DNA from 3 places in the Oikeobacillus pervagus genome. Region 3 is predicted to be linked to each of the others. Evidence: riboswitches for the same ligand, from Rfam matches in the RefSeq annotation. Region 3 holds a riboswitch; each other region holds the start of a gene.

Region 1 (10,159 bases), on a different contig from region 3:
CTTTTAATGAATCCATAAATATATGTCAAATCCTTTCGATGAAATCTATCTTTATTGTATTACTTTTTTTATAATGAAAAAACGAAAGTTCACATTTCCCTCGTCCACTGGGCTATTCTTAACGCCATTGCGTAAGCCTCCTGATCAGATACGACTCTAGTTAAGGAATGCTTTAATTTTTGATTCAATTCCTCCCCCGCTTCTTCATACGAAAAAGAAAAGGACCATTCTTTTTCGGGTAGCGCTACTAGAATATATTCTTCTTTTTTATTCTCATAAATATAAACATGAACTTCTTGTTCTTCTATGACCGTTTTTCGGATTTTCAAAAGACTCACCTCATAAATGAAAATGGATATTTAGAGCATACTATATTTAATAGCAAAATGGGATACATTACAAGTTAGATAAAGTTTTTTTCATAAAAAAACCTTCATTCGGCTAGGGATCATACTTCACAAAATATTCTGAGCTAAAGAACGCTATGTCCTGTCCGTCTTCAAACATTTAAGGGGCTAAAGCTTCTTTAGATTCTCATTATTTGAAGTGAGAGAGTTTTACTGCCCATCGTACGTGGTATAATATAAAGAATTATTTAAAATGGAAGTTGGAGGAGAAACATGAATTTTTTATGGGGAATTATTGGAATTCTTGTTGTACTAGGAATTGGTTTTATTTTTTCAACTAATAAATCGAACATTAAATGGCGTACTATATTAGGTGGACTTGCGATTCAATTAATATTTGCTTTCATTGTTCTAAAGTGGGATTGGGGAAAGGAACAAATGGAAAATTTAACAATGCTTGTGAACGCCATAATTAATTATTCAAATGAAGGAATTAACTTCCTTTTTGGTGGACTTTTCACCAAAGAATCGAACATTACATTTGTCTTTGCTTTTCATGTGTTGCCTGTTGTGATTTTCTTCTCAAGCTTAATATCTGTTCTTTATTACTTAGGTATCATGCAATTTTTCATCAAAATAATTGGCGGTTTTTTATCTAAACTTCTTGGTACTAGAAAAGCGGAATCATTATCAGCAGCGGCTAATATATTTGTAGGGCAAACAGAAGCTCCTCTCGTTATTCGGCCATATATAAATAAAATGACTGAATCTGAATTATTTGCGGTTATGACTGGTGGTTTAGCTTCTGTTGCCGGTTCTGTATTAATCGGATATTCCTTACTTGGTGTTCCGCTGGAATACTTATTAGCCGCAAGTTTTATGGCTGCACCTGCTGGCCTAGTCATGGCGAAATTATTTATCCCAGAAACGGAAAATATCCCAGAGCCGAAAGAGTTTGAAATGGATGTAGATTCTGAATCGACCAATGTCATCGATGCGGCAGCACGCGGAGCAAGTGTTGGACTTCAATTAGCTCTAAATATTGGGGCAATGCTTCTTGCTTTTATTGCATTAGTTGCTTTAATTAACGGGATCTTAGGTTTTCTCGGAGGACTAGTTGGGGTAGAACATCTTTCATTAGAGCTAATTTTAGGTTATATCTTTTCGCCTCTTGCTTTTGCCATTGGGGTTCCTTGGAATGAGGCTGTACAGGCTGGAAATTTTATCGGGCAAAAATTAATTATTAACGAATTTGTCGCCTATTCAAATTTCGCTCCAGAAATACCTAATTTATCTGATAAAACCGTTGCAGTTGTAAGCTTTGCCCTCTGTGGGTTTGCTAATATTTCTTCCATGGCCATTCTTTTAGGTGGACTCGGGAACTTAGCTCCGAATCGCCGTGGGGATATCGCTCGTTTAGGCTTAAAAGCTGTTCTAGCAGGGGCACTTGCTTCTTTATTAAGTGCAGCCATAGCCGGAATGCTCATGTAGACTTTAAGGGATGAATCTCCTTTAGACCAACTAGTTTTTCAAACATTGAAAGAATCCCTTAGTCCAAGATCATTCGGGACTAAGGGATTCATCCATTAACATTCAACTGCCTTTGATTGTACGTATGCATAGAGAAGTTTTTCAGTATGGTGTAATGAGGATTCATGTGTCCGTTCAAATGCATGAGAAGCATCAATTCCAGGACCTACTAATCCATGAATAATGTCATTTCCAGCTCGAATAGCTGCTGAGGCATCTGAACCGTAATAAGGATAAATATCTACTTTATAATCAATGTTATTTTCTTCGGCTAATTGAATCAAATGTTTTCGTAACCCCAAATGATATGGGCCACTTGAGTCTTTTGCGCAAATTGAAACTGTGTACTCATCTGATGCTTGCCCATCTCCTAACGCTCCCATATCAACTGCTAAATATTCAACCGTTTCAACAGGAATATTGGAATTTCCTCCATATCCGATTTCCTCATTATTTGAAATTAAAAAATGGGTTGTAAAAGGCAAACGAATCTTTTCTTCTTTTATTCTTTTAATTAATTGAAGCAAAATGGCAACACTTGCTTTGTCATCAAGATGACGAGATTTGATAAACCCACTGTCCGATATTTCTACTCGAGGATGAAAAGAAACAAAGTCTCCTACTTCGATTCCAAGAGCACGAACATCTTCGGCATTTTTGACCACTTCATCAATGCGAACTTCAATATTCTCCTCATTTCTTTTTGCATCCCCTGCCTCTTTATAGACATGAACAGAGGTTTGATGCATTAAGATTGTTCCTGAAAATAACTTTCCGGAGCTCGTTTCAATTTGGCAATACTCCCCTTCAACTGAATTCCACTTAAATCCCCCAATCATGGATAATTTCAATCGGCCATTTTTTTTAATCTCCTTCACCATAGCCCCCAATGTATCAACATGTGCCGTTAAAAAACGTTGGCGTTTTTCATTTTCACCGGGGATCGTGATGAGTAATCCCCCCTTATTATTCCTCTTCATTTCATATCCTGTTTCTTTCAAATAGGATTCCACGAAGCGAATGACCTTATATGTATTTCCAGTTGGGCTTGGAATTGATGTTAGTTGTTGGATTAAATTCATCGTTTCTTTCGTATTTGGATATGTCATGATCTATTCGACCCCTTTCTAATTACTTTATCAATTCTATTCTATCCTAATTGAACGAAACAGTAATCCCGCAATGCTTATAAAGATAATTTAAAGCTCTATTCAGTGAAGCTTTACTGTTCGTTACGAGGCGGATAAAAAAAACCTTCAATGAAGAGCTTCTTTCATCTCTTGTACATTGAAGGTTTCCTCTAAATAGATCATAGTATTTTTATGTTTTTACTCAGTTTTAAAGGCCTAAAATTCCTTTTTTTATACAATTACTGAGGATTCCGGAACATGAATGAATGCCTGTTCAAAATCCTTTATTAATTCATCGACATTTTCAAGACCTACTGACAATCTTAATAGTCCGTTAGAAATTCCTCTTTTCTTTCTTTCAGCTTCTGGCATTGCAGCATGACTCATTTTAGCGGGATAGGATAGGATCGACTCTACCGCCCCCAAACTAACAGCATAAACAGGAATTCGAACGTGTTGAATAAAGTTTCTTACAGCTTCCTCATTTCTTAATGAAAACGATAGAACAGCCCCAGGTCCTTCTGCTTGCCGCGTTTGAATGGAATGTCCAGGATGAGTGGATAGTCCAGGATAAAACACTTCATCTACTTTTGAATGGTTGTTTAGATAGTTCGCTATTTTCGTTGCAGACTCTGATGATTGTTTCAATCGTACGTGAAGTGTCTTCAATCCCCGAAGAACAAGCCATGAATCATGAGCTCCTAATACTGCTCCGAAGGCATTTTGTAATCCGTATAATTGTTGGGCTAATCCTTCATCCTTCGCAACGGCCAATCCAGCAAGTACGTCACTATGCCCCGCCAAAAATTTCGTCGCACTATGAAGAACAAGATCTACCCCTAAGTCTAGCGGTCGCTGTAAGGCAGGCGTTAAAAAGGTATTATCTAAAAAGGTGAGACATCCATTGGCTTTCGCTAATTTGGCGACCCCCTGTATATCGGTCACTTTGAGCAGTGGATTCGACGGTGTTTCCATGTAAATCACTTTTGTATTTTCTTGAATATTTGAAGCAACTGTGTCCAAATCCGTCATATCGACAAATGTATGTTCAATTCCGAAACGATTCAACACAGTGTTAATCATCCGGTACGTTCCACCATAAACATCTTCGGTAACAAGTACATGATCACCCTTTGAAAGAAGAAGAAATGCCGTAGAAATTGCTGCAATTCCAGATGAGAAAGCAAATCCTTTAACCCCTCCCTCAAGTTGGCTAATCATTTCTTCCAATGCCTCTCTTGTCGGATTTCCCGATCGGCTATAATCATACTTTCCAAACTGATCAAAATCTGGCTGATGAAATGTAGAAGCAAGCTGGATTGGAACACTTACCCCTCCTGTTTCCTTGTCAAATTTATGTTGGTTATGAAGCAATTGAGTTTGAAATGTATACGATTGATGAGTCATTCTTCTTCACTCCTTCATTTTTTTAAACGCGTTTTGTAAATCCCTGATTAAATCTTCGGTTCCCTCCGTCCCAACAGAAAACCTTAACAACCGATTACAAACTCCATTAGCCAAACGTACTTCATAAGGCATATCCATATGGGTTTGTGTTGCCGGATAGGTGATAAAACTTTCTACTCCTCCTAAACTTTCTGCAAATGTAATCAGCTGTAAGTTTTGCAAAAATGGATTGACCCATTCTTCTTTCTGCAATCGAAAAGAAAGCATCCCACCGCGTCCCGGGTATAAAACATCTTTCACATCGTCACAACATCGTAAAAATTCACTTATTTTTTGAGCATTTTTTTCATGTTGAACCATTCGTAAACCTAATGTCTTCATTCCACGAATAAGAAGCCACGAATCAAATGGAGATAATACTGCACCAATTGAATTTTGATATTCTTTTAGTTTGGCCGAAAGTTCTTCCCCTTTAGTAACGACAAGTCCCGCAAGCACATCATTATGTCCCCCTAAATACTTTGTTGCACTATGAATCACAATGTCAGCTCCTGAAAAAATAGGCTGCTGAATAAAAGGAGTATAAAATGTATTATCCACAATCAATAACACCCCCTCTTCTCTTGCTACATGAGCGACCTCATCTAAGTTCACTTCTTGCATCATCGGATTAGTCGGAGATTCAACAAAAATAGCTTTCGTTTGGTTTGTGATCTTCTCCCTTGTCTTAGTTAAATCTTGAAAATCATCATAGACAAAAGATAGTCCATATTTTTTCCATCCCCGTTCAAAAAGGCGGTACGTTCCACCATAAAGATCCGCTGATACGATAAATTCATCACCAGAATCGAATAATGAAAGAACCGTTTGAATCGCCGCCATTCCTGAGCTAAATGCAAAGCCAGCATCTCCATGTTCTAAATCGGCAATGGCCTTTTCTAAAATGTCTCTAGTTGGATTTCCACTTCGAACATAATCATAGCCCGTCGACACCCCAATCCCTTCATGTCGATAAGCAGTAGAAAAGTAAACAGGTGGATTGACGGTTCCCGTAATGTTTTCACTTCTGTTTCCAATCTGAGTTAACTTTGTTTGAATGTCTTTAAAACCCATTTTCTCACCTCTAAGTAAAAATAAAAAAGCCTTCTGTAAGAAGAAGGCTTTTGTCAACAAGATTCCTCTTCTCATCTCTCGAACTAGGATTGTTCGCTGGATTTAGCACCATTGCTCTTTTAATTAGCCGGTTGCTGAAGCTTCATAGGGCCAGTCCCTCTGCCTCTCTTGATAAGAAAATATTAAATTTTCAAAAATTTCTGTCTTTCTATTAATTTAACGGATTGGTGGAGAAAATGCAATCATTTTTTTGTTACTTTTTTATTTTCTAAGAATTGTTTATCAATTAGTTCTGCAAATTTTGGCTGATCTTTTAAAAACTTAAGATCATAGGAAGAATCGGCAAATTGTTGAATAACATCTGCATTTACTTCAGATGTGTAATGAATTCTTTCCCAAGAACGGTCTACAATATCTTTCTCTAATTCTTGTTTTGTAATATCTTTAATAGTTTTTATGGCAATTTCTTTCGCTTCCTCTGGATTCTCATTAATAAATTGAATGGCTTCTTTATGAGCATCCACTATTTTTTTTACTAATGCTGAATCTTCTTTAATTAATTTTCCACTTGTAGCTAAAACGGAGTTAGGTAAAGTCGTGCCAAAAGAAATTTTATCACTGTCAACAATGACCTTTGCACCTACTTCTTTCACTAGCAAGGAAGCCCATGGTTCAGGAACGGAAGCAAAATCAACTTTTCCTGATTGAAACAACCCTGCATACTGTGCTGGATTTCCAGTAGTATGTTTCATCGTTCCACCGATTCGAGTAGATTTAAGACCGTAGTCCTTGGCAAATGTTTCAAATTGAACATCATGTGTACATCCAACCCCAGGAGTAATAAATGTCTTACCTGCTAGATCATCAACGGTTTGAATGCCACTTTTTTTACTTGCTACAACGACCGTTCCACCAGAAGATCCGCCTGCAATAATTTTCACATCGGCTCCATTCGCAAAATGATTCATCACTGGACCTGGTCCTACTAAACCTGCTGAAATATCCCCTGTCTTAAGGGCCGTCATAAAAGCACCGCCATCGGGAAATGTTTTATATTCAATAGTCACATCTTCCCCTAATACTTTTTCAAACAATCCTTTTTCCTTTGCAATCATTGCTGGAACATGGTCAATATTTGGGAAAAAGCCGATGACAACCTTTTTCTTGCCGTCGTCTGAACCTGAGCTTTTTTCCGAACTACAACCAGCTAGGACACCTGCTAGTAATAATAAGACTACCGCGAAAAAACTCATGAAATTTTTCATCATTTTATCCCCTTTCTTAACATTCTAATGGTAAAATCCCTACATTTGTCGGTTAATAACACATGAAGAAGATGCTTTAGCAACTATTAAGACGATGCTTGCTCTAATCCCCAACGTCTCATCACATTCTTTTCAACACGTTGGAAAAATAGTAAATCGACAATTGTACCAATAACTCCGATCAAGATCATCACCGCAATGACCAAGCTCATATTTCCAAAGTCTGAAGCGTATTTTAACGTGTATCCTAAACCAGGACCTGTACTTAAAATTTCCCCCGCCATTAAAGCTCTCCATGCGAATGCCCATGCAAGTCTTGCACCTGTTACCGCATACGGGATCGAAGCTGGAAATATAATTTTGATAAACAAATCAAATCCGGAAGAACCCATTGTTTGTGCGGCTTTAATATACAGTGGGGAAACATTTTTAATACCAATTCGCATATTGATTGTCATGACTAATGTTCCACCGAGAACGACGATAAAAATAACCGCTTTTTCATTCAATCCAAACCACATGATTGCTAGTGGCAGCCAAACGATACTAGGAACACTCTGAAGAGCTAGAATAAGTGATCCTAATGTGTCATCTGCTGTTTGCGATTTAGCCAATAAAATTCCTAACGATGTCCCTAGAATAAGTGCGATCGTTAATCCAATCAATAGTCTTTGGAAGCTTGCACCTAAATCATAAATAAGTGTTTTGTCTATGAATCCTTGGATAAGAGCCTCCCATACATCGGTCGGTTTTGGCATGATGTCTGGGCCCCATCCACCAGCACGTACACTCATTTCCCAAATGACAATAAAGAGGACGTAGAAGACAATTTGTTTAATTACCCGCTGCATAAGCTAATTCCTCTTTAACGACTTTATCAATCTCACCTTTCAGGAGATCGACTATTTTTTCTTCAAGTATGGCAACTTCCTCTTGATTAGATTGACGAGGTCTGGGGAGATTAACGTCAAGATCTGCAATAATTCTACCTGGCCGAGTCCCCATGACGATGATCCGGTCTGAAAGCTTTATCGCTTCGTTAATACTGTGGGTAACGAATACGATTGTTTTCTTCGTATCGACCCAAATCTTCTCAAGTTCTTCATGAAGTCTTGAACGAGTTTGTTCGTCCAATGCCCCAAATGGCTCATCCATCAGTAATAATTTTGGGTCCATTGCTAAAGCTCGAGCAATTGCTACCCGTTGTTGCATTCCCCCTGATAACTCGTGAGGAGAGTGCTCGGAATAATTACTTAATTGCACCATTTGTAGAAAACGGAGAGCCACTTTCTTCGCTTCACTCTTATTCATTTGTTTTCTTAAAGGGAACATGACATTTTCCACAACAGTCATCCAAGGGAATAATGCAGCTTGTTGAAAAACCATTCCGCGGTCGATTCCAGGCTTAATAATTGGACTCGCCTCTAAGAAAATTTCGCCCGTTGTAGCATTGGTTAATCCAGCAACCATCGATAATAGAGTCGATTTACCGCAACCAGATGGGCCTATAATCGAAACAAATTGCCCCTCTTCAATTGAAAAATTTATATCCATTAACACATCTTGTGTCATATGACGATTTTTATATTTTTTTGAAAGATTCTTAAATTGTAAAAACATCCTTTCACCTACTTTAATTATAATTCCTATATATTAAATCGGATTAATTAGTATTATAGCGTTTCACACGATAATGTCAATTATTTCTCGCTATATTTTGAAATTTATTTGCCAATAAAAAAATGAATAGTTCATTTCATTCCAAGCATCCTATCTATATATGGATAATTTTAAAAATAATTGAAGAAAGTGATGAATGTGATGAATGTGAAAGTATTTTATTCATTCAACCTATCGTTTGGTCGGTGATTAATCGTTCTATTTATCAAAATAGTGAGGGGGAAAATTCTGATGGATATCCAAGGGAATCAGGAACAACAACCATTATTTCAGCCTTTCTTTGCACAAGCGGAAAAAGGGTATGAAGTCCTTCCCGATTTATTTGTATTGCGCACGATGATAGTCAATGTATGTTTTGTTGGGGAAAGAGGTAGTGATCACTGGGTTCTAATTGATGCAGGAGTTGGGCCCGCTGCAGAGTCCATTCTGCAAACTGCTGAAGAACGTTTCAGAGGGATCCCGCCTAAAGCCATTATTTTAACCCATGGACATTTTGATCATGTTGGAGCATTATCTGAATTACTGGAGCATTGGGATGTTCCTATATTTGCTCAAGAGGAAGAATTACCTTTCTTAACGGGAAAAGAAGATTATCCACCTGCGGATCCAACAGTAGGAGGCGGCTTAATGAGTTTGATTTCTCCTTTATATCCAAATGAAGCCATTAATCTTGAAAATCGTATTCATGCCTTGCCAATCGATCATAAGGTTCCATACATGGATGGTTGGAGATGGGTCCATACACCGGGACATACACCAGGACATATTTCCTTATTCCGGCATGAAGATAGCGCTTTAATTGCTGGAGATGCATTTATTACAGTGAAGCAAGAATCTGCTTTAGCTGTTATAACACAGGAGAAAGAAATTCATGGTCCCCCAGCCTATTTTACAACAGTTTGGAAAGCTGCTTGGCACTCAGTCCGAATCCTTGAAGCCCTAAAACCAGCCTACGCCATAACCGGACACGGCTTTGCTATAGAAGGAGAAGAATTAACAAAAGGCCTAGAAAACCTAAGCTGCAACTTCAAAGAAATCGCAATTCCCAATAATTAGAGGGTGCCTGGCACCCTCTAATTTTGCCCAATTATAAATTATTTTAAAATTTTCAGAAAATTTTGTTGCTATTTTCGAAATGTCTGTTATATAATAAATAAAAATATGAACAACTGTCTTAATACAGGAAGTGGTTGTGATAAAGAGACTTTTTTAAGGGAGTGGAAATAACAAAATGAAAAATTTGAAACAAGAGGCATTAGATATTCACCGTTACCACCAAGGAAAATTAGAGGTGAGCGCAAAGTTAAACGTGAAGGATATAAAAGATCTTAGCCTAGTCTATTCCCCTGGTGTTGCTGAGCCATGTCGGGAAATACATGAAGACAGCGAAAAAGTTTACGATTTTACAATGAAAGCAAACACGGTTGCAGTCGTAACAGATGGTACAGCTGTATTAGGCTTAGGTGATATTGGTGCTGATGCTTCTTTACCGGTTATGGAAGGAAAAGCGATTCTTTTCAAGAACTTCGCTGGTGTCGATGCATTCCCAATCTGTATCGGTTCAAATGACATTGAAGAAATTATTAAAACAGTTAAACTTCTAAAAACTGGATTCGGTGGTGTCAATTTAGAAGATATTAAGGCTCCAAATTGCTTTATCATTGAAGAACGTTTAAAAAAGGAACTT
Region 2 (10,159 bases), on a different contig from region 3:
ATTTCACTGATAAGGAAATCGAACAAACAAAAGCCGTAATATGTAATCAATTACTAGAAACGATTGATACATCACGTGGACTAGTCGAGGTGCTATATCATAATGTTATAGCTAAACAAACGATTTCCATTGATGATTGGCTTGACCGAGTAAAACAAACAACCAAGCAAGAAATTTTGGATATCGCCCAAAAGGTACAACTGGACACCATTTATTTCTTAACAGGAATGGAGGGAGCATAAAAATGGAAAAAATTGTATTTGACCAGCTACAAGAAGAGCTTTACTACGAAAAAATGACGAATGGGTTAGATGTATATATATTACCGAAAAAAGGATTTAATAAGACATACGCAACATTTACGACGAAATACGGCTCGGTTGACAATCAATTCATTCCTTTAAATAAAAATGAATTCGTTCGTGTTCCTGATGGAATTGCTCATTTTTTAGAACATAAATTATTTGAAAAAGAAGACGGAGATGTTTTTCAACAGTTCAGCCAACAAGGTGCATCTGCCAATGCCTTTACTTCATTCACAAGAACAGCTTATTTATTCTCAAGTACATCAAATGTGATGAAAAATTTAGAAACATTGATCAATTTTGTTCAAGAGCCCTATTTTACAGAAAAAACGGTTGAAAAGGAAAAAGGTATTATCGGGCAAGAAATTCGGATGTATGAGGACAATGCGGACTGGCGCGCCTATTTCGGTCTAATCCAAAACATGTATCACCATCATCCTGTTCATATAGATATTGCGGGAACAGTTGAATCCATTGATCAAATTACGAAAGATCATTTGTATGAATGTTATCACACATTTTATCATCCAAGTAATATGTTATTATTCGTTGTGGGGTCAGTTGATCCTACCGAAATGATGCAATTTATTCGGAAAAATCAGGAAGAAAAAGACTTTAAAGAACAGCCAGAAATAAAGCGCCGCTTTGAAGAAGAGCCAGTTAATGTAAAAGAGAAGAAACAAATTTTAAAAATGAATGTGCAAACATCGAAGTGCCAGGTTGGAATAAAGGCAATGCAAACCGATTTAAAGGGAAAAGAATTGTTAAAGCAGGAATTAACGATCAATGTCATGCTAGACATGTTGTTTGGAAGAAGCAATGATCACTATTTGCAACTTTACAATGAAGGGATCATTGATGATACATTTTATTATGATTATACTGGGGAGCAAGGATTCGGTTTCGCAATCGTTGGCGGGGATACAGAACATCCTGATGAGCTTGCAGATCGTATTCAAAAAATATTACTGGAAGCTAAATCAGGTCAACATTTAACAAGTGAATCATTAGAGAGAACGAAGAAAAAGAAAATTGGTGGATTTCTAAGAGCCATTAATTCACCAGAGTATATAGCCAATCAATTTACAAGATATGCCTTTAATGAAATGGATTTATTTGATGTTGTCCCAACTTTAGAGGAAATTACCTTTGAAGCGGTTCAAAAAATGGCTCATGATTTTATCGATGAAGATCGAATGACGGTTGGACAAATTATTCCGAATCGTTGATAGAGGTTTTAATGAATATTGCCATGAAGGTGCCCGGTCCTTAATATTGCCGGGTACTTTGCTTTTGTCCGTTGTATGAATATAGGACAATGTTCATTCTTTTTATAGGGGAGAGGAAGATGAAGAAGTTTGCTTTAATTACAGGTGCTAGTGGGGGGATTGGAAAAGAGATCGCATTATCACTAGCAAAGGATGGCTGGAATATTTATTTACATTATCATCAAAATCGAAATGAAATCGAAGTTTTAATGAGATCTTTACAGCCATTTTCATTGGAAATCATTCCGATTCAGGCTGATTTATCGAGCGATGAAGGAGTACAAAAGCTTGTATCCAATATTTTTTCGATTGATGCGATCGTTTTTTCAAGTGGGCAAGCGGTATATGGACTTTTTCAAGATCTTTCCGAAATGGAATTAGATCAACTTTGGGAAGTACATGTAAAAAACCCCATTAAGATTGTTCAAAAGCTTTTACCGAAGTTTTACCGGCTAGGTCATGGGAATATCGTATTTATTAGCTCGATCTGGGGACAAACAGGTGCCGCTTGTGAGGTGATGTACTCGACAGTGAAAGGAGCCCAACTTTCATTTGTAAAATCATTAGCGAAAGAAACAGCACGCAGCGGTATTCGCATCAATGCAGTGGCACCAGGAGCAGTTGAAACGCATATGATGAGTCGATTTTCTCAGGATGAATTAGAACTTTTGACGGAGGAAATTCCCATTGGCAGACTAGCAAAACCATATGAAATTGCCAATGTAGTTTCGTTTTTACTATCTGAGAAATCCAGTTATATTACGGGTCAAATATTGAGTGTGAATGGCGGTTGGTATACATAAAAAAATATTTTTCCCGATTGAATATGATGCATATTTTACAGGAACCGTTGCAAACTATTATTGTATCTCACTAAAGGAGGTCATGATAGAATGTCTGTACTTCATAATTGGGACCAATGGAAAAGCTTTTTAGGGGACCGCTTAAATCAAGCGCAAGGCCAAGGAATGGACAAACAAGTCATTAATGATCTTGCTTACCAAGTTGGGGATTACTTAGCAAAACAAGTAGATCCAAAAAATGAGCAAGAAAGGGTTTTATCTGATCTTTGGTCTGTTGCTTCTCCAGAAGAGCAACAAGCGATTGCCAGCACAATGGTGAAATTAGTTCAAAATAACGGTTCTCGCTAAAAGAGAGGGTTCTCCCTCTCTTTTTCCTTTTAAAATTGGCTAAAATCAGATATTATATATAGATGAAAGAGTTGATCATTTTTCCAAGGATGCGTGAACGTGTCATACGGAGGATATTATGGAAAAGAAAGAATGGTATTTCGAATATGAAATTAAAACAAACCGTCCCGGAATACTAGGTGATATTTCATCGTTATTAGGGATGCTTTCTATTAATATCATTACAATTAATGGGGTCGATGAAGGTCGACGTGGAATGCTTTTATTAGCGCAAAATGAATATCAAATTGTTCGACTCGAATCAATTTTACGAACAATGGACACAATTAAAATAATCAAACTAAGGGAACCAAAACTACGAGATAGGCTTGCTGTGCGCCATGGAAGATACATACAAAGAGATGCTGATGACAAGAAGACTTTTCATTTTACAAGAGATGAAATCGGATTGTTAGTAGATTTTATGTCCGAAATGTTTAAAAAAGAAGGGCATAAATTAATAGGAATTAGAGGGATGCCTAGGGTTGGAAAGACAGAATCTATTGTTGCGGCAAGTGTTTCAGCGAATAAAAGGTGGCTATTCGTTTCCTCCACCTTGTTAAAACAAACCGTTCGGGATCAGTTAATTCGAGAGGAGTATCGATCTGACAATATTTTTATCATTGATGGTGTTGTTTCTACCAATAGGGCGAGCGAACGTCATTGGCAACTTGTGCGTGAAATTATGAGATTACCGGCAGCAAAAGTAATCGAACATCCAGATATTTTTGTTCAAAACAGTGAATATTCGATAGACGATTTTGATTATATTATTGAACTACGCCATCATCCAGAGGAAGAAATTACATATGAACTCGTGCAAAATCAGTTCTTTCCAGAATCTGACCTCGATGGATTCGACTTTTAGTATTGGTAGGTGTTTAACTTGACGGAATTGGGAAATCGTTTAAAAGAAGCTAGGAAAGCAAAAGGATTATCTCTTGAGCAAATTCAAGAAATGACAAAGATCCAAAAAAGATATTTGATCGGTATTGAAGAAGGTAATTACGATATTATGCCTGGGCAGTTTTATGTACGTGCTTTCATAAAACAATATGCGGAGGCGGTTGGACTAGACCCAGAAGAGTTGTTTGATGAGTACAAGGATGACATTCCAACTGCAAAGGAAGATGAAGTACCACAGCGCATCACAAATGTGAAAACAACATCAACGAAAGCAGTTCCGACAAAGTCTACAAAGTTTTTTGATTATTTGCCCCAAATATTAGTCGCCGCTTTTATCATTGGAGCCATTTTCCTTGTATGGGTACTTAAAGGTGGCAACCCTAGTGATGACGGAAAACAAGAAGAAACTGTACAAGTAGAAGAATCAAATCAATCGCAAAATATTAAAGAAGAATCTAAGGAAGATTCAAAAGCTGATAATAAGCAAGAAGTAAAAGGGAAAGAAACGAAGAAAGAAGCAAAAGATGAAAAGAAAAAAGTGAAGAAAAAATCGAATAAAGACCAAGCCATTCAAGTGGTTAGTACAAATGGCCGAAAAACCATTTACAAATTAGAAAATACAGATGAATTCAAACTCACTGTAACATCTAAAGGCGAGACATGGGTTGAAATCTCAGATGGGACGGGGAAAAAATACTTTTCGAATATGCTGCGCAATGGTGAATCGCAAGAACATGATTTAACAGGTCAAACTGCTGCTAAGATTGTTGTCGGTTTTGCGCCAGACACAGAGATTAAAGTGAACGGGCAAACGCTTAAATATGAGCAGTCAGCAACAGATCTTGTACGCCAGGATATTGAAATTCAATTTGAAAAGAAAGAAGAATAATGTAATTAAAAGGGAGGAGAAGTCAAATCGAGTAGCCGATATTTTGAGTGTCTAATGATTTGACTTTCCACCTTGCACTTAATTACAAACGCGTTTTCCATAATGGAAATGTTGAAATTTGGAGGTACTGCTGTGAATTTACCTAATAAGATTACGATTTCTCGGATTTTTTTAATTCCTATTTTTTTAATTATTATGCTTGTTCAATTTGAATGGGGCGATATAACGTTACTTGGTACAACGATGCCTGTGCAACATTTTGTTGGGGCGCTTATCTTTATTATTGCCTCCACAACAGACTGGATCGATGGTCATTATGCGCGAAAATATAATTTAGTCACAAATTTAGGAAAGTTCTTAGACCCTTTAGCAGATAAACTTCTTGTTTCTGCGGCTTTCATTGTTTTAGTCGATCTAGAATACGCAGCTTCTTGGATTGTGATTATTATTATTAGCCGTGAATTTGCAGTAACAGGTTTACGCCTTATTTTGGCGGGAGAAGGAGAAGTTGTGGCGGCGAATATGTTAGGAAAAATCAAAACTTGGACGCAAATTATCGCAATTTCAGCCTTATTACTACATAATATTATGTTTGAAAGCTTTTCCTTCCCATTTGCGGATATTGCATTATGGGTGGCCACCTTTTTCACCATCTGGTCTGGATGTGATTATTTTTATTTGAATCGTCATGTGTTTAAACATTCAAAATAGGTTAAACTCACGATTGATGGGGGATTTTCCCCCCATTTTTATCTTTTAGTTTCTTAAGGGGCATACAGCCCGTTAATCTATGGGGGTGTTCCGTAAATGCTCAAGTTATCTAAGCATTTTGGGACATCCCCTTTATGTCAAGGAGGAGTAGTATGAATGCAGAAATAATAGCTGTTGGAACAGAACTTTTGCTTGGCCAAATTGTGAATTCAAATGCGCAATTTCTTTCGAATCATCTTGCGGAAATAGGAGTTGATGTTTTTCGGCATACAGCTGTAGGGGATAATGCAGATCGGCTCTTGCAGGTCATCAAAGAGGCAGAAAAACGAGCAGACTTGCTTATTTTTACCGGTGGTCTTGGACCAACCAAGGATGATTTAACAAAGGAAACGATCGCCAACCATGTAAAGAAACAGCTGATATATGATGAAGAAGCTTTAGAGAGTATTCAAATTTTTTTTGAAAAAACGAAGTTAAAAATGACGGAGAATAATAAGAAACAAGCACTTGTCATGGAAGATTCTACGGTTTTACCCAATCGAAATGGCATGGCCCCAGGAATGTTCTTGAAAACAGAAACAAATTCCTACATGTTACTACCAGGGCCACCAAAGGAAATGCAACCCATGTTTCTTTCATTTGGAAAACCACTATTAATGCAATTAATTGGTCAAGTTGAAAAAATTGAATCCAAAGTATTGCGTTTTTTCGGAATCGGGGAGTCGCAGCTTGAAACTGATTTAGAAGATCTAATTCTTTTGCAGAACAACCCTACTATTGCCCCACTTGCTGGAGACGGAGAAGTGACGATCCGCATTACAGCAAAAAATTCACCAAATGCAAAGGCAGAAGATTTGATTCAGCGAGTAGAAGAAAAAATAATGGAGCGAGTAGGTAGTTATTTTTATGGATATGATCAGTCTAGCATTATGGAGGAAATGGTCAAACTTTTAAAAGAACAAAAGAAGACGATTGCTTGTGCTGAAAGCTTAACGGGTGGATTATTTCAAAGTGAATTAACCTCTTTTTCAGGTACGAGTGAAATTTTCAAAGGTGGCATCGTTTGCTATTCCAATAAAGTAAAAGAACAAATTCTAGGAGTGGCCAATGAAACACTTCATACATTCGGTGCAGTAAGTGAGCAATGTGCGAAAGAACTAGCCGAAAACGTAATGACCCAATTTGGAACCGATTATGGGATTAGTTTCACAGGTGTTGCAGGGCCCGATTCGTTAGAAGGGAAGAAACCAGGGACGGTCTGGATTGGGCTAGCTGAAAAGGGATCAGAAACAAAAGCTTTTCTATTGCAACTTGTTGGTAGTAGAAATGGGATTCGGAAACGCACGGTTAAATACGGATGTCATTATGTCCTTCAATTATTATAAAAAATCAATGAAGAAAAGGATGAAGTGCGTTAATTCCGATCGATTTTATGTATTTTTTCGAAAAAGGGATTGACGAAAGTAGAAGGAATATTCTATACTTTCCTCAAGGGTAAAAACTAAAAGAATATTTTGACTCTTATCTAGAGTGGCGGAGGGAATAGGCCCGAAGAAGCCCGGCAACCATCAGGTGGCAAATTACTTGAAAAGGTGCTAAGTCCTACAGGTCAGAAAGGATCTGAAAGATAAGAGAGGAATCGTGTATACACGCCCTCTTCTTTCAGTGAAGAGGGTTTTAATTTTATTAAAATCCTCTTATTATCATCGTATTTAGGGATTCTTATAAGATAGTTAAAAAGAAAGGGAGGAATTTAAAATGACAAAAGAAAATTGGGATTTAGAAACGATTTTATTACATGGAGGGCAAATCCCTGATCCGACAACGGGATCTCGTGCTGTTCCAATTTATGAAACAACATCTTACGTATTCGAAGATACAGACCATGCTAAAGCATTATTTGGTCTAGAAAAACCGGGGAATATTTATTCAAGAATAATGAACCCTACGGTTGATGTATTTGAAAAAAGAGTTGCTTTATTAGAAGGTGGCGCTGCGGCGGTTGCTTTATCTTCAGGAATGGCAGCTATTGCTTTTTCTATTTTAAATCTTGCTCATGCAGGCGATGAAATTGTGGCAGATTCTAGCCTATATGGTGGTACATATAATTTATTTGCCACAACTTTACCACGCTATGGGATCAATGTGAAATTTGTGGATGGAACAGATCCAGAAAACTATCGAAAAGCGATTACACCAAAAACGAAAGCTCTTTACGGGGAAATTATTGGAAATCCAAGTTTGAATGTTCTTGATGTAGAGAAAATTGCCAATATTGCGCATGAAAATGGGATTCCACTCATTGTGGACAATACTTTTGCTTCTCCTTATGTGGCGAACCCAATTGAATGGGGAGCAGATATTATTGTACATTCCGCAACAAAATGGATAAGTGGTCATGGTACCGTCATTGGTGGAGTCGTCGTAGATAGTGGAAAATTTAATTGGAATAGTGAAAGGTTCCCAGGATTTACTGAGCCGGATCATTCTTATCATGGCATAAAGTATGCTGAAATTGAAGGTCCTGCTTTTGCGATTAAATTACGTGTTCAACTATTGCGTGACTTTGGTCCGTCCATGAGCGCACACAGTGCCTTTTTATTACTTCAAGGATTAGAAACATTACATCTACGCATTCAAAAACATGCTGAAAATACAAAAGTCCTCGTTGATTACTTACAAAATCATTCGGCTGTTGAATGGGTGTCACATCCTAGTTTGGAAAATCACCCTTCACATGAATTAGGGAAAAAATATTTAAGAGATAGTTTCGGCTCGATAGTTGTATTTGGAATTAAAGGTGGCCGTGAAGCGGGTAAAAAATTGATCGACAATATTCAATTATGGTCACATGTTGCTAATGTAGGGGACGGAAAATCATTAATTATTCATCCAGCATCCACTACACACCAACAATTAAGTAGTGAAGAGTTGAAAGCTTCAGGAGTAACGGAAGAATTAATTCGTTTATCCATTGGACTTGAATCACCAAAAGACTTAATTGCCGATTTAAATCAGGCGATTGAAAAAGCAACAGGGATCGCTTTTGATAAAGTAGAAGCATAATAATTAAAAAGGGACTCCAGTTTAATTAGGAGGTCCCTTTTTAATTGAAAAACAACTTTAACCCGCCTTAACGGGCCACTCCAAAATGATTTGGAAACAAAGAAGATAGGTGGAGGATTACGGCCCCAAAAGGTCCGATAAGGTCAACTAACATTCAGTGGGGGATGAAGTTTCACTTTATCTTGCTTTGAAATTTTTGCGATTTTTTGTTTCCCCTGATATAACCCTTTGGATTAAGTAGGGTTAAACAATTGTCGAAATTTTTCGTTTACTTTTATACAAATCATTGGTACCATGAAAGAGAGTACAGTTGCCCCAATAATTAAATAGGGAGGGATGAATCCAAGGAACTTTAGAAGAATGTCCATATCAATGACTCCTTTCATTTTTTTGTTTAAAATGGCACCACCATATCTTAAAACACCCTCAACCTCAAGATCTACTTGACTTTTTGAAAATAATTGTTCTCCAGTTGTCCAATCGTTTTTTAGTTTTTCCCATTTTTTATAATGATATTTATGTAGATGGGTTTGTAGTCCGATCATATCCACTTTATATTGACGTTGTAAATCAGCCATAAGACGATCTGCTTGTTTTTTTAATTCCATATTAAAAACTCTCTCAAGTTTTTTGATATCTTTTCTTGAACGAAATTGATCACTGTAGACTTCTCCAACAATCCCTTCATATGATAGATTGATTTTAAAAGAAGGTTGCTCATCATCTTCCCACTTTACATTGAGCTTTCGTTCTAGCCTTTTGATTTCAAGTACGATATCATCGTCATGATACTTTACATTGAATAAGCCGTTTTTGAATTTTTTGTTTAATACGCTTAGCACTTTCGTTTCAACGCCATTTAAAACGCCTACAATTTTTTCAGAATCTAGGTGGACGAGAGCAGTTCCCTCTAAATGGTACTCATTCGTTTTCGTCGTTTTTAAATAGGGAAAAGCAAGATCATTTCCTCTTAATATATCCTCTTGCAAATTCCCAATAGTAAGGGCCTCATACATTTCTGGGGATCACTTTGAATTTTTTGATAGTTCTTCAATGTATAATGAGGGTACTTTTTCGATTGGGGGTTTCATAGCCAAATATTTTTTTGATCTTCCCTTCGTAATAATCACTTTAATATTTCTTCGTGACTCATCGTCTCGTAATAACAAATCAATAAGCTTAGTCAATTGATGTGGTGTCTTTAGAAGCTCTTCAGAAACTAGCATGATTTTTAAATGTTGAAAAAATAATGATCGGCTACTCCTTGTCGACGTTTCACGAATTTGTTCAAAGATGCTCCCTTTGTCGATCGTGAAATTCTTGAAAGCGACTGATTGCCCCCCTTCTGGCGAAAAGGCATTAGGTACAATCATTTGAAAAGTAGTGGACAACATTTTGTCTGTAGATTTAGGTTGAGCGTTTTTAGCCGAATCGATGGCAACCCCAGTTACAAATCCACGATTTTCAATTTCAACTTTTCCCCAGCAACCGGTTAGGAGTAATAGAGCTGTAATCAGATGTTAGAGAATGATTCGTTTCATTGACGGCTCCTTTTCAATTTAGAAATCATAAATAGTAAGGGTGTAACGATAATAGTGAAAACCACCCCAATTATGCTAACTAACTGGCTATACAAATCAACTTCATTCAAATCCTCAGGAAACAGGGCGACTAAGTGGATAAAAGGAGAAAGAATTAAAATCCATTTTTGACGATTTAGCTTTTTGATTATGGAGCTAAAAGCTAGGACAGACACACCAAATGACATGGACGTTGTATTAAACACCGTCATAATCCAAATGGTGAAAAAAATAGATTCAAATC
Region 3 (10,159 bases):
ATCCCCTTTGAGAGAAACGAGAGACTGGGCGAACTGTGATCCTTCCATAATATCCTCCTGTTGTCATCATAATATTATCTTTATTATATACAAAAATGGATCTATTTTTAAATGGCCACAGTCATTCTCCCCCGTCGTTATCTTTTTTTAGCTCAAGAAGGTGGAATTATATTGGATTTTATTGTGCAAAAATTCCAAATACCTCATCCCTCCCCTATTAGATGTCCTACTTTTTTTGAAAAAATTATTATATATTAATAGTTTTCTAAAATGTCAATAGAAATTATATGAACTTTTTTTAACATTTTTGTTGATAAATTGTAAGAAATTTCTTACAATATAATCATAATTCTGAATTTTTAAAATATTTTTAAGAAATGATCGGGGGGATGTTCATGGGGAACACAGTAATCAAAACTGTACCTCAACAAGCTTTAAACAAAGAAGAAGTAACAAACACCACATTAAAACAAGTTCATTATGAACAAATATCTGAAAGTGAAGAATTCAAACATCTTGTGAAACGAAAACGAAATTTTCTCGTTCCATTCTCAATTTTCTTCTTGGTCTTTTACTTTACTTTACCTATTTTAACTTCCTACACGACTATTCTGAATAAGGCTGCAGTGGGGGGGATCTCCTGGGCATGGGTCTTTGCTTTTGCCCAATTTATAATGACGTGGGTATTATGTACTGTTTATGTCAAAAAAGCGAATAAATTTGATCAAATGTCTGATGAAATAATCGAAAATTTAGAACAAGGAGATCAACGTCTATGAGTGCAGTCGCCATTACATTTTTCGTTGTCATTGTTGGAATTACCCTTTTCATTACGTTTTGGGCAGCTAAGCGTACGAAAACGGCCAGTGAGTTTTATACAGCTGGTGGAGGATTAACCGGTTGGCAAAATGGACTTGCTATTGCAGGTGATTACTTATCTGCAGCCTCTTTCCTAGGAATTGCAGGAGCAGTCGCCTTAAATGGCTTTGATGGATTTTTCTTCTCCCTTGGCTATTTAGTGGCTTATCTTGTCGTATTATACATTGTGGCTGAGCCACTTCGTAATCTTGGCAAATACACTCTTGCTGACATGATTAGCGCTAGATTTAACGAAAAAAAAATACGTGCTGTTGCAGCATTAAGCACACTCACCATTGTCATTTTCTACATGATTGCGCAATTAGTTGGCGCAGGTGCCTTAATCCAACTTTTACTTGGAATGGATTATAAAATTGCGGTTCTATTTGTTGGGGTCATGATGACCATCTATGTGCTTTTTGGTGGAATGACCGCGACAAGTTGGGTTCAAATCGTCAAAGCCGTTTTGCTTATGATCGGAACGGTGATCATCTCTGTTCTTGTATTAGCAAAGTTTAATTTCAATATTTTTACGATGTTCGATCAAATGAAGACTGCAACACCCCTTGGTGAGAACTATTTAAATCCGGGTGTAAAATATAAAAACCCACTTGATACTTTGTCCATGACATTAGCGCTCGTTCTCGGCACAGCCGGTTTACCTCATATTTTAATGCGCTTTTTTACAGTAAAAGATGCAAAAACCGCTCGCAGCTCTGTTGTCACAGCTACATGGGTAATTGGAATCTTCTATATTTTAACGATTTTCCTTGGATTTGGAGCTGCCGCTTTCGTAGGATCCACTGATATTATTAAAGCCAATGCGGCTGGAAATATGGCGGCCCCGCTTCTAGCAGGAGTTCTCGGTGGGGAATTTTTAATGTCCTTCGTTTCAGCTGTAGCCTTTGCCACAATCTTAGCCGTTGTTGCAGGACTTGTATTATCAGGTGCATCAGCATTTGCCCATGATATTTATGGACAAATTATCAAAAAAGGAAAAGCAACTGAAAAACAACAGATGCTTGCCGCAAGATATGCATCGATCTCTGTTGCCATCCTTTCTATTTTGCTTGCACTTTTTGCTCAAAAAATGAATGTGGCCTTCCTTGTTTCACTTGCATTCTGTATCGCAGCAAGTGCCAATTTGCCAGTCATTATTTTCACGATTTACTGGAGAAAATTTAATACAACTGGAGCCATCACAGGAATGCTTTCTGGTTTATTGACAGCACTTGTACTTGTAGCGATAAGCCCCAATGTTATAAGTCCTGAACCGGGTGCGGCGATCTTTGTTGGAGACCCACTCTTTAGTTTAACGAATCCAGCCCTAGTTTCAGTGCCTGTTGGATTTATCGGAGCCTATTTGGGAACCGTTCTTTCTCGCAATCGCGATGAGAAGAAATTTGCAGAAGTCACCGTAAAAGCCAATACAGGACTGAAATAATCTAAATAAGTGGCATTAGGTAGGAATATTCCTACATAGTGCCACTTAAATCATGTTCTTCATCTGTTCGGATGATTGGCCATTTTAAACCCGAAAATGTTTCCGCCATTTCTTTTAAACAACCATATACAAGAATGACCGATGGCTACTCCTCTTTCGGGCATCCCCTTCACAATTCCTTTCTCTTCCTTTGTTTCCACCCACTTTTACAATTTCCACGACACTTTCTTATTGTTCATTATTTTCTTCTATTGGAACGAAATTAAAAATTTCATGTGATTCAAAACGATCGACTAGTCGGTTTAGCCAATCATAATATTTTAATGTATAAGATAATTTCTCAATATCCATTTGAATGAGCTCTCGTAATGATTCATCCAGCGATTCTTGGTTTAATAATTCTACAAGTTCTGCTTTCGACTTTTCAATGGCTTGTACATTGATTGCGGTTCCTTCCCGCCACTGATCAGTAAATAGATTGATAAATGTCTGGAACCAATCTTCCTCCGCTTCATATAAATCTTTTCTCTCCCCTTTTTTCCAAACCTTTCTGACCATTTTCATATCAACAAGTGTTCTTACCGAAGTACTCATGCTCGTCTTACTCATTTGTAGTTCTGTTTTCATTTCATCCAATGTCATCGGCTCATTTTGAAAGAAAAGTAAACCATACAGTCGGCCAATGGAGGGGGTCACTCCATATAAATGAATATTATAGGCGATCGCTTCGATCACTCTTTCCCTCGCTTTTGCTATTGCCTCTTTTTCCAATGTTAAACACATCCTTCACTCTCATTATGTATAGCGTACTTTTCAATCGAATAGAAGTAAAGGAGAGGATCCGAGAGAAAACGACAGTAATTTTCTGAATTCCCCATATTTATTATGTACAGTTTATTCTGTACAAAGTACACGATAGAACAGCACGTTATTTGCTGGTTGTGTTCAGGATTGAACAATATGTAAAATATTAGATAGCATGTAGTTTTAGACAAGAGGTGGAAGGATGAACAATGGACAACATGTAAAAATCAAAGTAAATAAAGTAACAAAATTATTTGGAAAAAACGAAAAAAAATCACTCTCATTATTGAAGGAGGGGAAATCCAAAGCCGAAATTTTAAAAACAACCGGTGGTACAGTTGGAGTAAATCAAGCTTCCTTCGATATATTTGAGGGTGAAATTTTTGTCATTATGGGCTTATCGGGGAGCGGAAAATCAACCCTCGTTCGAATGATCAATCGATTGATCGAGCCTACACAAGGGGAAATCTTCATCGATGGCGAAAATATTACTAATATGAATAAAGAACAATTAAGAAAAATTCGTCGAAAAAAAATTAGTATGGTTTTTCAAAAATTTGCTTTATTTCCCCATCGAACCGTTCTGCAAAATACAGAATATGGTTTAGAAATTCAAGGGACCCAAAAACTAGAGCGAGAAAAACGTGCCACAGAAGCATTACAACTGGTTGGATTAGAAGGATATGAACAGCAATATCCGAACCAACTAAGTGGGGGAATGCAGCAACGTGTCGGTCTTGCCCGAGCCCTTGCCAATGATCCCGATATTTTATTAATGGATGAAGCTTTTAGCGCCCTAGACCCTCTTATTCGGAAAGAAATGCAAGACGAACTATTAGAATTACAATCTTCCATGGCCAAAACAATCGTTTTCATTACTCATGATTTAGACGAAGCGTTAAAACTAGGCGACCGAATTGTCTTAATGAAGGATGGAAATGTCGTTCAAATTGGTACTCCAGAGGAAATTTTAATGAATCCTTCCGATGAGTATGTAGAACGCTTTGTTGAAGATGTCGATCTTTCCAAAGTGTTAACAGCGGGCCATATTATGAAACGACCAGAGTCTATTCATGTGGATAAAGGACCATTAGTCGCCCTAAAACGAATGAAAAATCTCGGAATCTCTTCTATTTATGTTGTGGACAAGCACCAACAATTACTCGGGGCTATTACCGCCCAACAAGCGAAAAAAGCCATTGAAGAGAACCTTTCTCTCTCTCACTGTATGACAACAAATCTAGACATTGTCTCTCCTGAAACATTACTCATTGATTTGTTTGAAAAAGTCTCTCGTGCTTCGATCCCCGTCGCCGTCGTTGATCAAAATAAATTAAAGGGACTTCTCGTAAAAGGTGCTGTAATTGGAGCACTTACAGGGAGCGACTCCTTTATAAATGATTACCTATCTGAACCACTTTCTGAAGTCGCACCTTCTAAGGAGGTGAAGTAAATGAAAGATTCATTGCCAAAACTCCCCCTTGCCGATTGGGTCGATGCGGGAATTGAATGGTTAACGACTAATTTTAGTGGGGTATTTGATCAAACGTCCCTTTTTTTAGAGACAACGGTTGAATCACTCGTTTCCTTGTTAAATATCGCCCCTTCTATTTTTCTAGCCATCATCATTTCACTTATAGCTTGGAAATTTGCTGGGTGGAGAATCGCCTTATTTTCTCTAATTGGATTGTTATTTATTGATTATTTAGGTTATTGGGAAGGAATGCTAGATACACTTGCCCTTGTGCTAACATCAGTCCTTCTATCAACCATTATTGGCATTCCATTAGGGATTTGGGCTTCTCAAAATGAAACCGTCCGCCATATCATTACACCATTACTAGATTTCATGCAGACGATGCCGGCATTCGTTTATTTATTACCAGCCATTTTCTTTTTTAACATCGGAATGGTGCCAGGTGTAGTGGCTTCGGTCATTTTTGCGATGCCACCTACGATACGCTTAACGATTTTAGGAATTAAGCAAGTGCCTGAAGATTTAATTGAAGCAACCGAAAGCTTTGGTTCAACCACAGGTCAAAAACTAATGAAAGTACAACTTCCATTAGCCATGCCTACCATTATGGCTGGATTAAACCAAAGCATTATGCTCGCCCTTTCCATGGTCGTAATCGCCTCCATGGTGGGAGCACCAGGCCTTGGTGCAGAAGTGTATCGAGCCGTTACACAGTTACAAATCGGGACCGGTTTTGAAGCGGGACTGGCAATCGTAATCGTTGCCATTGTTTTAGACCGAATAACCCAAAATATCGGGAAGAAAAAACAAGGAGGAACCATTTAATGTTCAAAAATATTTTAAAAATAAGTGCTGCAGCCTGTTTAACAATTGGTCTAGCTGCTTGTTCAAGTTCAGATGAAACGAGTAAATCTAAGGATGAGAAAGCTAGCTCTGTTGGTGAAAGTGTAGATTACAAAATCACCGGAATTGACCCAGGTGCGGGAGTAATGAAAGCAACCGAAAAAGTAGTCAAAGAATATGAATTAAATGACTGGGAAATTGTTGAGGGATCAGGAGCCGCAATGACAGCAGCCTTAAAAAAGGCCTATGACAAAGAGGAACCTATTATCGTTACAGGGTGGATTCCTCACTGGAAATTCTCAAAATTTGATCTTAAATTTCTTGAAGATCCAAAAGGTGTTTATGGCGAAGAAGAAAATATTCATACGATCGCAAGAAAAGACTTGAAAAAAGATCTACCAGAAGCCTATAAAGTGTTGGATCAATTTAACTGGACATCAGACGATATGGGCGAAGTCATGGTGAAAATTGAAGATGGCATGAAACCAGATAAAGCCGCTGAACAATGGATAAAAGACAACAAAAACCTTGTTCAAAAATGGACAAAAGGGGTAAAAGAAGTAAAAGGTAAAAAAGTCGAATTAGCCTATGTAGCATGGGCAAGTGAAATCGCCAGTACAAATGTTCTTGCAAAAGTGTTAGAGGATCTTGGCTTTAAAGTAACATTAAATCAAGTGGAAGCAGGTCCAATGTGGACAGCCGTAGCTGATGGTAGTGTTGATGCTTCCGTCGCAGCATGGCTTCCAGTGACACATGAAGATTATGCTAAGAAATTCGATGGTAAATTTGAAGACTTAGGGGCAAACCTAGAAGGAACTAAAATCGGCTTAGTTGTTCCAAGTTATATGGACATCAATTCTATTGAAGATTTAAAATAATTAGGTACAAGGAAACCACCATCAAGGTGGTTTCTTTCTGTTTGATGGAAAATTCCCCTCTGCAAGATTGCCCTTTATATTTCACATCGATTGTCTAATCTCCCCCTTCCTTTTCCGACCTCCCTCATACCGATCCAAAAGTTTAGGAGATTTTTGAACTAGCTAAGAGAAATCTATCGCCTCCGGACGTCCGGTCAGCAAAAAATTATTTTTTTTCTAACGGAAATCTTTGTTTCATCGTTTGATCAATTTGCACAATTTGTCCTTCATGAATCGTAATCTGAATCGTTCCAAATTCTATCCCTTTTAATGCTTTTAAAATAATATTGACCTTTTCCGTATCCTTTAAAGAAGGGTTGCCCATGATCATTCCCCCTAACCTTTCCCTATTCATGTAAAAACGACCCCTGAACAAGAGGCCGCAATCATCTCCCTTTCCTCTTATCTTTCAGGACGATTCCCTGCTGGATGAGGCACCAGTTAACATAGCTAATGGTTGCCGAGACATCATCGGTCCAGTTCCCTCCGTCTCTCTTTATAAGAGTGATCAATCATTGATTGTCTTTATTGTATGTTGACAATTCCTAGTTGTCAACTGTGTTTACTTAAATTTATAAAAAAATAGGAAATTCATAACAAAAGTCTCCGTTTACAGACGATTGAAAAGGGATGTTCGCCGGTGAACATCCCTTTTTTTGCATTTGGATTGTCTTTGTTATGTTGATTTGAGTGAAAGTAATGATATTGAGGTGATAAATTTAGCATATTTCCCGTTCCTGTTTGGGCTTATTCTAAGTGGAATTGGTGATTTCATAAGTCTTTTTAAGTTATATATCCCGTTATTTGTTATTTGTATATTAAAAATTAACTATATTGTTTAACTTTAGCAATCTTGCTTTTCATGAGCTGGATGGCTTCATTATATTCTTTTTCCAACTGGTCGATAATTTGGGCCGTTGTCTGGATTTCTCTTATGGCCCCCACTCCATGACCTGCTGACCAAATATCACGCCATGCTTTTGTGTTGGATTGTTTATGCATACTATCAAACTCAATTTTCTCTTTCTTCTCTAATTCCGCTGGGTCTAGGCCTGCGCGAATGATACTCGGTTTTAGCATATTCGCATTAACACCTGAAAAAGCATTCGTTAACATAATGTCCTCCTGAGTGGAGTCGACAAGCATTTGTCGATACTCATCATTAGCCATGCTGTCGGTTGCTACAATAAAGCGTGTCCCCATATAGGCGAAGTCTGCACCGGCTGCCTGAGCTGCTAATATCCCATATCCTGTCGAAATTCCGCCAGCCAAAATGATAATTCCATCCCAAAAAGAGCGGACTGTATCAACAAAAGAAAAACTATTGATATTTCCTGAATGTCCACCTGCTCCAGACGCCACCAAAATGAGTCCATCTACTCCAGATTCAGCTGCTTTTCGAGCGAATGAAGCATCACTCACATCTGAAAAAACAAGTCCACCGTAATTATGAACAACTTCCACTACTTTTTTCGGATTACCTAATGACGTAATCACAAGTTCAGGCTGATATTTACGTATCAAATTCAATTCTTCCTCTAGACGACTATATGAACTATGGACGACAATATTCATTGCCCATGGCGCTATTTTTCTATTGGGCTCTCGTTTTTTCGCTTCTGACAATTGTTCTGTTAATTGCCCCATCCATCCATCTAATTGTTCAATTGGACGAGCATTTGGTGCTGGAAATGACCCAATAATCCCATTCATACAACATTCCTTTACAAGATCTGGTCCTGAGACTAAAAACATTGGAGCAGATATTGCCGGCAACCTCATTTGACCTAACCAACGATTTAATAATTCCTTGCTCACATCTCTTCCTCCCTTAATTAGAAAATTCTGATAAATGAAATCTATCCTATTATAATTTATTCAATTATCCAGTTCAACTAATTTGTAAATCGTACTTTTATATGTTTTTGGAGCTTTAAATGTTTTTCAAGCTCCAAAAACTTTTCATTCATTTCCTCATATAAAGCCAATTGTTTTTTCCTATATGCATCAATCGTTCCGGTCGGATGAAGAGCTAAATTTATGTATTGTCGATAAAGGATATGTGCATCCAAAAGTAAAGAATAACATGTAATATAAGGCTCTGGTGGCTCTGGAAGATCCTGTAGTAGTTGGCTAGATGTTTCATATCCTTTCTGTAATTCTTGAATTTGTTCTGAATAATTGGTTTTTAGCTGATCCCAACTATTACTTTCCTGATAAAAAAGAGGATTCTCCGGAGGATTTCCAATATTCTTCTCGTAATGTTGTATTAAATCATTTGCAAGTTTTTTATTTCGAGCCATTAACAAATAAATATGATTCATTTTCCTCACATATCTCTCCTCTTTTCTTTCCACCGAAAAAGGACTGAAAATAAGAAAGATGATTATTACCAATAAGATAAATAACACCGTAATCATGACGATTTTCCTTTGCATTAACTTAGTTTGTAATTCAGCCATTTCCTGCACCTCTCTCTTCCCTGCCTATTACCCTATACCCATTCTTACGAAAAATTAGACGGAAAGTTTCATCATAAGGCGGATTAATTCAAAAAAAGGAGGGAAATAGGGGATATTTCCACATAATAGACAAAATTTCGATCTTTTTTTCTTTTCCATGTTAAAAAAAGGAGATTTGCTATGATTTTGTCTATTTTTATAGTATAGTATTTTCAGAACATTAAAATAGCTCACACCAGGAGGGATGAAGATGGATTGGATCCGTCAATACCAAGATAAAAGAATGTCAGCTCAAGATGCTGTATCCTTGATTGAACCCGGAGACGATATTATTACTCCTATATTAGTAGCAGAACCCCCTACTCTAATGAAAGCATTAGAAACTCATATGGGGTTACGAGGAAATCGCCTTTTCCAAATGTTCACACCTAGAGAAATCATTTCTGTACCAAGAGAACGACTTCAAATTATTAGTATGTTCATGGGAGCGTATGAAAGAAAAGCGTTTAATGAAGGGAAAATTGACCTTCTTCCAAACCATTTTTCCGATGTTCCAAAGCTACTGAAACAATTCACAAGTAATCAAGTGATCATGGCTGTTGTATCTCCAATGGATGAAGAAGGATATTTTTCATTAGGAACCAATTGTGATTATACAGTTGAAATGATTGACCAAGCAAAAACAGTTCTGCTTGAAGTTAATGAATATATGCCTAGAACTTATGGGGAAAATAAAATTCATATTTCAAATGTAACCGCTTTAATTGAGAATAACCAACCTTTACCTGAAGCTCCCCCTCCGAAAGTAACGGACAAAGACCGGACAATCGGCAGCTACGTGGCTGAACTCATCCATGATGGAGATACTCTCCAAATCGGCTACGGGTCTGTACCAAATGCCATTATGGAAAATTTAGTTGATCACAAACATTTGAGTATTCATACTGAAATGATTCCTGATAAAGTACTAGATTTATATGAAAGCGGCGCCGTAACAAACGAAAAGAAACACGCCTACAAAGGAAAATTAACGGCAACCTTTGCTTTCGGTTCAAAGCGTCTATACAATTTTCTAGACCGAAATGAAGCTGTCTGCATGCTCCCTGTAACGATTACAAATGATGTGTGTCATTTAGCTGGGTATGAAAGCCTTGTCACCATCAATGCCACAGTTGAAGTAGACTTTCTTGGGCAATGTAACTCCGAAATGATGGGGAATTTCTACTGGTCAGGGTCTGGTGGACAAGCTGAATTTCAAATTGGATCCCGTTTATCCAAAGCTGGAAGAGCCGTGCTATGCCTACACTCTACCGCGAAAAAAGATACGATTTCAAGAATCGTACCCGTCTTAAAT

The links. Region 3 has a riboswitch for S-adenosylmethionine ahead of J2S13_RS15210 (YezD family protein). Riboswitches for the same ligand answer to the same signal wherever they lie in the genome.
Region 1: another riboswitch for S-adenosylmethionine. It lies ahead of J2S13_RS06195 (methionine biosynthesis PLP-dependent protein); the one in region 3 lies ahead of J2S13_RS15210 (YezD family protein).
Region 2: another riboswitch for S-adenosylmethionine. It lies ahead of J2S13_RS02960 (O-acetylhomoserine aminocarboxypropyltransferase/cysteine synthase family protein); the one in region 3 lies ahead of J2S13_RS15210 (YezD family protein).

Annotation. Positions count from the first base shown of each region.
Region 1 covers NZ_JAUSUC010000011.1:65,857-76,015, forward strand. The annotation lists gene J2S13_RS06170 (peptide chain release factor 3) at 1-16, opposite strand, end outside; gene J2S13_RS06175 (YueH family protein) at 90-329, opposite strand; gene J2S13_RS06180 (NupC/NupG family nucleoside CNT transporter) at 621-1,838, shown strand; gene J2S13_RS06185 (M42 family metallopeptidase) at 1,934-2,986, opposite strand; gene metC (cystathionine beta-lyase) at 3,239-4,414, opposite strand; gene J2S13_RS06195 (methionine biosynthesis PLP-dependent protein) at 4,421-5,527, opposite strand; SAM riboswitch class I at 5,596-5,705, opposite strand; gene J2S13_RS06200 (ABC transporter substrate-binding protein) at 5,770-6,792, opposite strand; gene J2S13_RS06205 (ABC transporter permease) at 6,879-7,643, opposite strand; gene J2S13_RS06210 (ABC transporter ATP-binding protein) at 7,627-8,412, opposite strand; gene J2S13_RS06215 (MBL fold metallo-hydrolase) at 8,704-9,528, shown strand; gene J2S13_RS06220 (NAD(P)-dependent malic enzyme) at 9,704-10,159, shown strand, end outside.
Region 2 covers NZ_JAUSUC010000005.1:2,462-12,620, reverse strand. The annotation lists gene yfmF (EF-P 5-aminopentanol modification-associated protein YfmF) at 1-242, shown strand, start outside; gene yfmH (EF-P 5-aminopentanol modification-associated protein YfmH) at 245-1,534, shown strand; gene ymfI (elongation factor P 5-aminopentanone reductase) at 1,654-2,376, shown strand; gene J2S13_RS02985 (DUF3243 domain-containing protein) at 2,467-2,724, shown strand; gene J2S13_RS02980 (DUF3388 domain-containing protein) at 2,843-3,631, shown strand; gene J2S13_RS02975 (helix-turn-helix domain-containing protein) at 3,641-4,558, shown strand; gene pgsA (CDP-diacylglycerol--glycerol-3-phosphate 3-phosphatidyltransferase) at 4,691-5,269, shown strand; gene J2S13_RS02965 (competence/damage-inducible protein A) at 5,422-6,654, shown strand; SAM riboswitch class I at 6,788-6,903, shown strand; gene J2S13_RS02960 (O-acetylhomoserine aminocarboxypropyltransferase/cysteine synthase family protein) at 7,028-8,335, shown strand; gene J2S13_RS02955 (Ger(x)C family spore germination C-terminal domain-containing protein) at 8,569-9,351, opposite strand; gene J2S13_RS16980 (Ger(x)C family spore germination protein) at 9,361-9,804, opposite strand; partial or broken gene J2S13_RS02950 (GerAB/ArcD/ProY family transporter) at 9,873-10,159, opposite strand, start outside.
Region 3 covers NZ_JAUSUC010000061.1:484-10,642, reverse strand. The annotation lists gene J2S13_RS15245 (hypothetical protein) at 1-48, opposite strand, end outside; gene J2S13_RS15240 (DUF485 domain-containing protein) at 396-779, shown strand; gene J2S13_RS15235 (solute symporter family protein) at 776-2,302, shown strand; gene J2S13_RS15230 (GbsR/MarR family transcriptional regulator) at 2,531-3,085, opposite strand; gene J2S13_RS15225 (quaternary amine ABC transporter ATP-binding protein) at 3,309-4,559, shown strand; gene J2S13_RS15220 (ABC transporter permease) at 4,560-5,408, shown strand; gene J2S13_RS15215 (glycine betaine ABC transporter substrate-binding protein) at 5,408-6,304, shown strand; gene J2S13_RS15210 (YezD family protein) at 6,510-6,668, opposite strand; SAM riboswitch class I at 6,743-6,848, opposite strand; gene J2S13_RS15205 (NAD(P)H-dependent flavin oxidoreductase) at 7,169-8,161, opposite strand; gene J2S13_RS15200 (hypothetical protein) at 8,239-8,805, opposite strand; gene J2S13_RS15195 (acetyl-CoA hydrolase/transferase family protein) at 9,056-10,159, shown strand, end outside.